DNA from 2 places in the Streptomyces sp. NPDC104381 genome. Region 2 is predicted to be linked to the other one. Evidence: predicted binding sites of a transcription regulator. Region 2 holds the regulator's gene; the other holds the start of a gene.
The links. Region 2 encodes HspR, which represses chaperone genes until heat shock. Its sites were predicted from a motif close to TTGAGNNNNNNNNNCTCAA; they were not measured.
Positions count from the first base shown of each region.

Region 1: lon (endopeptidase La) is a predicted target of HspR. The motif match lies at 1,338-1,356, and genes of this name have one in related genera.

Region 1 is NZ_JBVJNK010000004.1:373,801-377,207, forward strand. It holds gene ACZ607_RS15510 (response regulator transcription factor) at 1-108, opposite strand, end outside; gene ACZ607_RS15515 (spermidine synthase family protein) at 340-1,023, opposite strand; gene lon (endopeptidase La) at 1,379-3,407, shown strand, end outside.
Region 2 is NZ_JBVJNK010000007.1:222,244-225,650, forward strand. It holds gene ACZ607_RS25325 (hypothetical protein) at 1-18, shown strand, start outside; gene ACZ607_RS25330 (JmjC domain-containing protein) at 49-1,308, shown strand; gene ACZ607_RS25335 (heat shock protein transcriptional repressor HspR) at 1,398-1,844, opposite strand; gene dnaJ (molecular chaperone DnaJ) at 1,846-3,039, opposite strand; gene grpE (nucleotide exchange factor GrpE) at 3,133-3,407, opposite strand, start outside.

The sequences.
Region 1 (3,407 bases), on a different contig from region 2:
GGCGGAAATGGCGTCGACGATCGTCGCGTCGTCCTCTACCACCAGCACCCGGCGCTGAGCCCCGGGGGTGGCCGCGACGCCGTTGTGGGTGGTGTGTGTCTGTTCCATCGCCCCGCCCCTGCCCGTTCTCGCGGAGGCCATTCCCCCGGAGGCACGGTTATCGCTTGTGGATTACGTCGTGGTTCCTGTGTGCCGGTCAGAGCGTAAAGGCAGAAGGCGCCTCTCGGCTACGCAGGGTGTTGTCCGTCGTGAAGGTGTTACCCACGGGAAAGGAGACGGATCGGCGGACTTGTGCCGTAGATCCATGGTGCGGCAGGGATGTGGACGCCTCGTGGGGGTTCAGTCGCCCCGGAGTGCGAGATGGACCACGTCCGGCACACCTCGGGCAACCGCTACTTCTTCGGTCGTTACTGCGTGGAATCCGGCATTCCGCAAAGCGTCCCCGAACGCGGCGGACGGCTGCGCGGACCACACGGCGAGGACTCCGCCGGGCGTCAGACGCGCCCGGCAGGCCGCGAGACCGGTGGCCGAATAGAGGTTTCCGTTGTCCTGGGTGACGGTCCAGTCGGGGCCGTTGTCGATGTCCAGGCACAGTGCGTCGTAACGCTCCGTGGTCGTGCGGAGGTGGTCGACGAGGTCCGTGCGGAGGATCTCGGTCCGGGGGTCGGCGAGCGCGTCCCCGGAGATCCGGCCGAGCGGTCCGTCCAGGTGCCAGCCCACGATGGCCTGTTCCCGCTCGACGACCGCGATCCGGCCCCAGCGGGGTTCGCCGGCCGCCCGTACCAGGGAGAAGCCGACGCCGAGCCCGCCGATCAGTACCGACGGATCCGGCCTGCCGGTGGGCAGCGAGGCGAGCGCCGCGTCGATCAGCAGCCGCTCGGAACGCCCGTCGGAGGTGTCCATCAGGAAGCAGCCGTTGGCGATGATCTCGAAGTTCTCGCCGTGCTCACGCAGGACGACTTCACCGAAGGGGCCTTCGCGCCGGTCGAGGACGACGGGGCGGTGGGCATCTGTGGCGGGCATGGGTGCGGTCTCCGGTCTCCGGGCAGGCGGCGGCTCTCGTGTGCGACCGCCCAGTTTCCCCCGGAGGGCGGTCGCCGGGCCAGCGGATTCCCGCGGTCCCACCCTCGGGGCGCGCGATCGCCACCCCGGTCGGGCGAGCCCGGGAATGGCCGTGGCCCGCAGGGCGCTGGCGTAGGGGCGGGGCGTGGTGCGGCGTCCGTACGGGGCTCGCCCCCGGTCTCCGCCCCGGCCCGGTCCTCGCAGGTCGAGCAGGGTGAGGTGCGTGATCGCTGAGAGCGAACATCGCCGGGGGAACATTCATGAGCTCACAAGCATTGAGTCCACATAGCTCAACTTGCCTGCCGAAGGGGAGATCATGACTGCTGAGTCGAACACCAAGGCGTCCACGTCGGTCGACCTGCCCGTGCTGCCGCTGGACGACGAGGTCGTGCTGCCCGGAATGGTGGTGCCGCTCGACCTGTCGGACACGGAGGTGCGCGCCGCCGTGGAGGCCGCCCAGGCCGTCGCGCGGCCCGGGGGCGGCAAGCCCGAGGTGCTGCTCGTGCCGCGTATCGACGGGAACTACACCGGGACCGGTGTCCTGGGCACGGTCGAACAGGTCGGACGCCTGTCGGACGGGGACCCGGGCGCCCTGATCCGGGCCCGTGACCGGGTGCGGATCGGTGCCGGGACCAGTGGGCCCGGGAACGCGCTGTGGGTCGAGGGCACCCGGATCGAGGTGCCGGACCACGCTCCCGGCTCCGCCGCCGAGCTCGCCAAGGAGTACAAGGCGCTCGCCACCAGCTGGCTGAAGAAGCGCGGCGCCTGGCAGGTCGTGGACCGGGTCCAGCAGATCGAGGACATCTCCGCGCTCGCCGACAACTCCGGGTACTCGCCCTTCCTCACCACCGCCCAGAAGGTCCAGCTGCTGGAGACCGTGGACCCGGTCGCCCGGCTGAAGCTGGCCATCCAGTGGCTCGGCGAGCACCTCGCCGAACAGGATGTGGCCGAATCCATCGCCAAGGACGTCCAGGAGGGCGTCGACAAGCAGCAGCGCGAATTCCTGCTGCGGCGCCAGATGGAGGCCGTACGCAAGGAGCTCTCCGAGCTCAACGGTGAATCCGGTTCCGGAGCGGACGAGCCCGACGACTACCGGGCCCGCGTCGAGGCCGCCGACCTGCCCGAGCACGTCCGCGAGGCCGCGCTCAAGGAGGTCGAGAAGCTGGAGCGCGCCTCCGACCAGAGCCCCGAGGGCTCCTGGATCCGGACCTGGCTGGACACCGTCCTCGAACTCCCCTGGACGGAGCGGACCGAGGACGCCTACGACATCAAGGGCGCCCAGGAGGTCCTGGACGCCGAGCACGCCGGGCTCCAGGACGTGAAGGAACGCATCACCGAGTACCTCGCGGTGCGCAAGAGGCGTACCGACCGCGGCCTCGGAGTGGTCGGCGGCCGGCGCGGCGGCGCCGTGCTGGCGCTGGTCGGACCGCCCGGCGTCGGGAAGACCTCGCTCGGCGAGAGCGTCGCGCACGCCATGGGCCGCAAGTTCGTCCGGGTCGCGCTCGGCGGTGTCCGGGACGAGGCGGAGATCCGGGGCCACCGGCGTACGTACGTCGGCGCGCTCCCGGGGCGCATCGTCAGGGCGATCAAGGAGGCCGGTTCGATGAACCCGGTCGTCCTGCTCGACGAGATCGACAAGGTCGGTTCGGACTTCCGGGGCGACCCGGCGGCCGCCCTGCTCGAAGTGCTCGACCCGGCGCAGAACCACACCTTCCGCGACCACTACCTGGAGGTCGAACTCGACCTCAGCGACGTCGTGTTCCTGGCCACGGCCAACGTCCTCGACGCCATCCCGGAGGCCCTCCTCGACCGCATGGAGCTGGTCACGCTGGACGGCTACACCGAGGACGAGAAGGTCGTCATCGCCCGGGACCACCTGCTCCCGCGCCAGCTGGAGCGGGCGGGTCTGGAGAAGGACGAGGTCGGACTGGACGAGTCGGCGCTGCGCAAGCTCGCCGGCGAGTACACCCGGGAGGCGGGCGTACGGAATCTGGAGCGGGCCGTCGCCCGGCTGCTCCGCAAGGTCGCCGCACAGCACGAACTGGGCGACCGGGAACTGCCGTTCACGGTGACCGACCAGGACCTGCGCGGTCTGATCGGCCGGCCGCACCACGTGCCCGAGTCCGCACAGGACCCGGCCGAGCGCCGTACCTCGGTGCCGGGCGTGGCCACCGGGCTCGCGGTGACCGGGGCGGGCGGCGACGTGCTGTTCGTCGAGGCCTCGCTGGCCGACCCGGAGACCGGGGCGTCCGGACTGACCCTGACCGGTCAGCTCGGCGACGTGATGAAGGAGTCCGCGCAGATCGCCCTCAGCTTCCTGCGGTCGCACGGCGCGGAGCTGGAGC
Region 2 (3,407 bases):
CCCCTTCCCGGGGTCTGACGGCCTCGCGGTCCGGCAGCGGGAGGCGCGGTGGACCACAGGCTGGTCGCCGGAATCGAAGTGGCACTGGGCTGGGACGGACCACAGCGTCTCGGTACCGGTTTCGCGCGGGGCGCACTGCGTGAACCGGGCCTGCCCGCGCGCCTGCTGACGCCCACCCGGCTCCTGGACCTGGTGATGCGCAGGAGCCTGGGCAATCCGCAGATCCGCTGCTTCCAGGACGGCAAGGAACTGCATCCCGGCGCGTACCTGAATCAGGACGCCGGCGGCGGTGCGGGCAGGGACGGCTCGGGCCTGGTGCACATGCGCCGTCTCGGAGGCCTGCTGCGCGAGGGTACGACGATGGTGCTGGACCGCGCCGACGTCTTCGACCCCACGCTCGAAGTGGCCTGCCGCGCCTTGCAGTGGTGGTCGGGTGAGCGCGTCACCGTCAACATCTACCTCACCACGAACGCCGCCGACGGCTTCGGCCTGCACTGGGACGATCACGACGTCCTCGTGGTCCAGCTCTCCGGGGAGAAGGACTGGGAGGTGCGGGGCCCGTCACGTGTCGCGCCGCTGCACCGCGACGCCGCCCGCGACGACACACCGGGCGAGGACGTCCTCTGGACCGGGACCGCGCGCCCCGGCGACGTCCTGCACATCCCACGCGGCTACTGGCACCGGGCCGGCCGTGACGGCCGCGGTTCCGGGCACAGCCTGCACATGACGTTCGGATTCAGCACGAGGACCGGAGCGTCCTGGCTGTCCTGGCTCGCCGACCGGTCCCGTGAGCACGAGCTGTTCCGCCGCGATCTCGACCTCACGCCCGGCTCGGAGCAGCACCGCAGGCTCGCCGAGGCGGCCGTGGAACTCGTGGGGTCCTCGCCTCCCGCCGACTTCCTGGCGGCGCGCGAGCACGCGGTCGCCCCGTCCCGGCACGTCCCCTTCCTGGAGACGTTCGGGCATCAGGGCTCCGTCGTCTGCGTCTGCGAGTTCCGCCCCCGGATCCGCGATCTGGGAGAGACGGTCGAGGTGCTCTCCTCGGGCCGGAAGCTCACGTTCAAGGCCAAGGCGCTGCCCGCCCTACGCCTCCTGCTGAGCGGCCGGCCGGTGCCGCTGGACCGGGCGGCCGACACGGTGGGGGACGAGGTGCATCCTCTGGCCGAGATCCTGATGCGCCACGAATGGTGCGCGCCGTTGACGCCCGGTCTGGCCTCGGGCTGCTCGGACCTCGTGTCCGAGGTGACCGACGTGGCCGACGTATCCGAGGTGGCAGATGCGGCAGATACGGGCGCCCATGGGGCCTGACGCACGAGAAGGCAGGATCCGCGCGGGATCCTGCCTTCCGTGTGCCGAAGCCTCACGAGGCCCGATGCGGGCCGGGCCCGGTCCTCGGCTCAGTCCTTCGGCCTCTTCGGACGCCAGACGACCAGCGCGCTGGTCTGCTGCACGTCCTGGTACGGCACGAGGTCACGCCGGTAGGAGGCGTGCACCTGGGCCTCGCGCTGCTGCATGGCCACGGCCGCGCCGTCCACCGCCGCCGAGAGCTCGGCGACGCGCTGCTGGAGCGCGGCCACCTGGTTCTCCAGCTCGATGATGCGCTTGATGCCCGCGAGGTTGATGCCCTCGTCCTGCGACAGCTGCTGCACCGTGCGGAGCAGCTCGATGTCACGGGCCGAGTAGCGCCGACCGCGCCCGGCCGTACGGTCGGGCGAGACCAGGCCGAGGCGGTCGTACTGGCGCAGCGTCTGCGGGTGCAGGCCCGAGAGCTGGGCCGCGATCGAGATCACGTAGACCGGTGATTCATCGGTCAGCTGGTACGGATTGCGTCGACGGCCGTCCATCTCAAGCTCCCTTCGCAGCCTGGAACAGCTCCGCCCGCGGGTCCTCCCCCGCGGTCGACTTCCGGTAGGCCTCCAGCGCGTCCTGGGCGTCCGTGCCGAGGTCCGTGGGCACCGACACCTCGACGGTGACCAGAAGGTCGCCCCGGGTGCCGTCCTTGCGTACGGCGCCCTTGCCCCGGGCCCGCATCGTACGTCCGTTGGGCGTACCGGCCGGGAGCTTCAGGGTGACCGGGGGCCCGCCGAGGGTGGGGACCTTCACCTCGCCGCCGAGTGCCGCCTCCGGGAAGGTGACGGGCACGGTGACCGTGAGGTTGTCGCCCTTGCGGCCGAAGACCGGGTGGGCGTCGACGTGGACGACGACGTAGAGGTCGCCGGCCGGGCCGCCGCGCTCGCCCGGACTGCCCTTGCCGCGCAGCCGGATCCGCTGGCCGTCCGACACCCCTGCCGGAATCCTGACCTGCATCGTGCGGGCCGACTTCGCCCGGCCGCTGCCCTTGCAGACGTCGCAGGGGTCCTGGGCGATGAGGCCCCGGCCCTTGCAGTCCACGCAGGGATCGGTGAGCGAGAAGCCGCCGCCGGTGCCGCGCGAGACCTGGCCGGTCCCGACGCAGGTCGGGCAGACCCTCGGGGTGCCGTTCTTGTCGCCGGTGCCCGAACACGCCTTGCAGGGCGCCTGGCTGGACATCCGCAGCGGGACCGTGGCCCCGTCCACCGCCTCGGTGAAGCTGAGCGTCACCTCGGACTCGATGTCCTGGCCGCGGCGCGGCTGGACCCGTGTGCCCGCGCCACCGCGGTTGAACAGGCCGCCGAAGACATCGCCCAGGCCGCCGCCACCGCCGCCGAACCCGCCGGCACCGGCACCCTGGCCGCCGCCGCCCGGGGCGCCCCCGAAGAGGTCGCCCAGGTCGAAGTTGAAGTTGCCGCCCGCGCCGCCGGGACCCGCCCGGAAGCCTCCGTTGCCGAAGAGGGCGCGCGCCTCGTCGTACTCCTTGCGCTTCTTGGGGTCACCGAGGACGTCGTTCGCCTCGGAGATCTCCTTGAAGCGCTCCTCGGCCTTGGCGTCACCCTTGTTGGCGTCCGGGTGGTACTCGCGGGCGAGCTTCCGGTACGCCTTCTTGACCTCGGCGTCGGTGGCGTCCTTGGGGACGCCGAGAACCTTGTAGTAGTCCTTCTCGACGAAGTCCTTCGTGCTCATCGACGTCCCTCCTTCCGGACGATCGGCCGTGCGGCCGGCCCTGTGGCCGGCCGCACGCCCCGTCGGTGTTCACCGCTGTGGTCGGACGGAATGTCAGACCTCTTCGGTGCCACCGCTCTCCTCGTCGTCTGCCTTCTCTTCCTTCGCCGCCGCGGGCGTGGCGCCCGGCTGCGGCTCGGCCACGGCCACCCGCGCGGGGCGGATGGTGCGCTCCCCGATGCGGTACCCAGGCTGCAGGATCGCCACGCAGGTCGTCTCGGTGACGTCCGGCGCGTACGAGTGCATCAGGGCCTCGTGGATCGTCGGGTCGAAGGGCTCGCCCTCCTTGCCGAACTGCTGGAGTCCCAGCTTCGCGACGACCGTCTCCA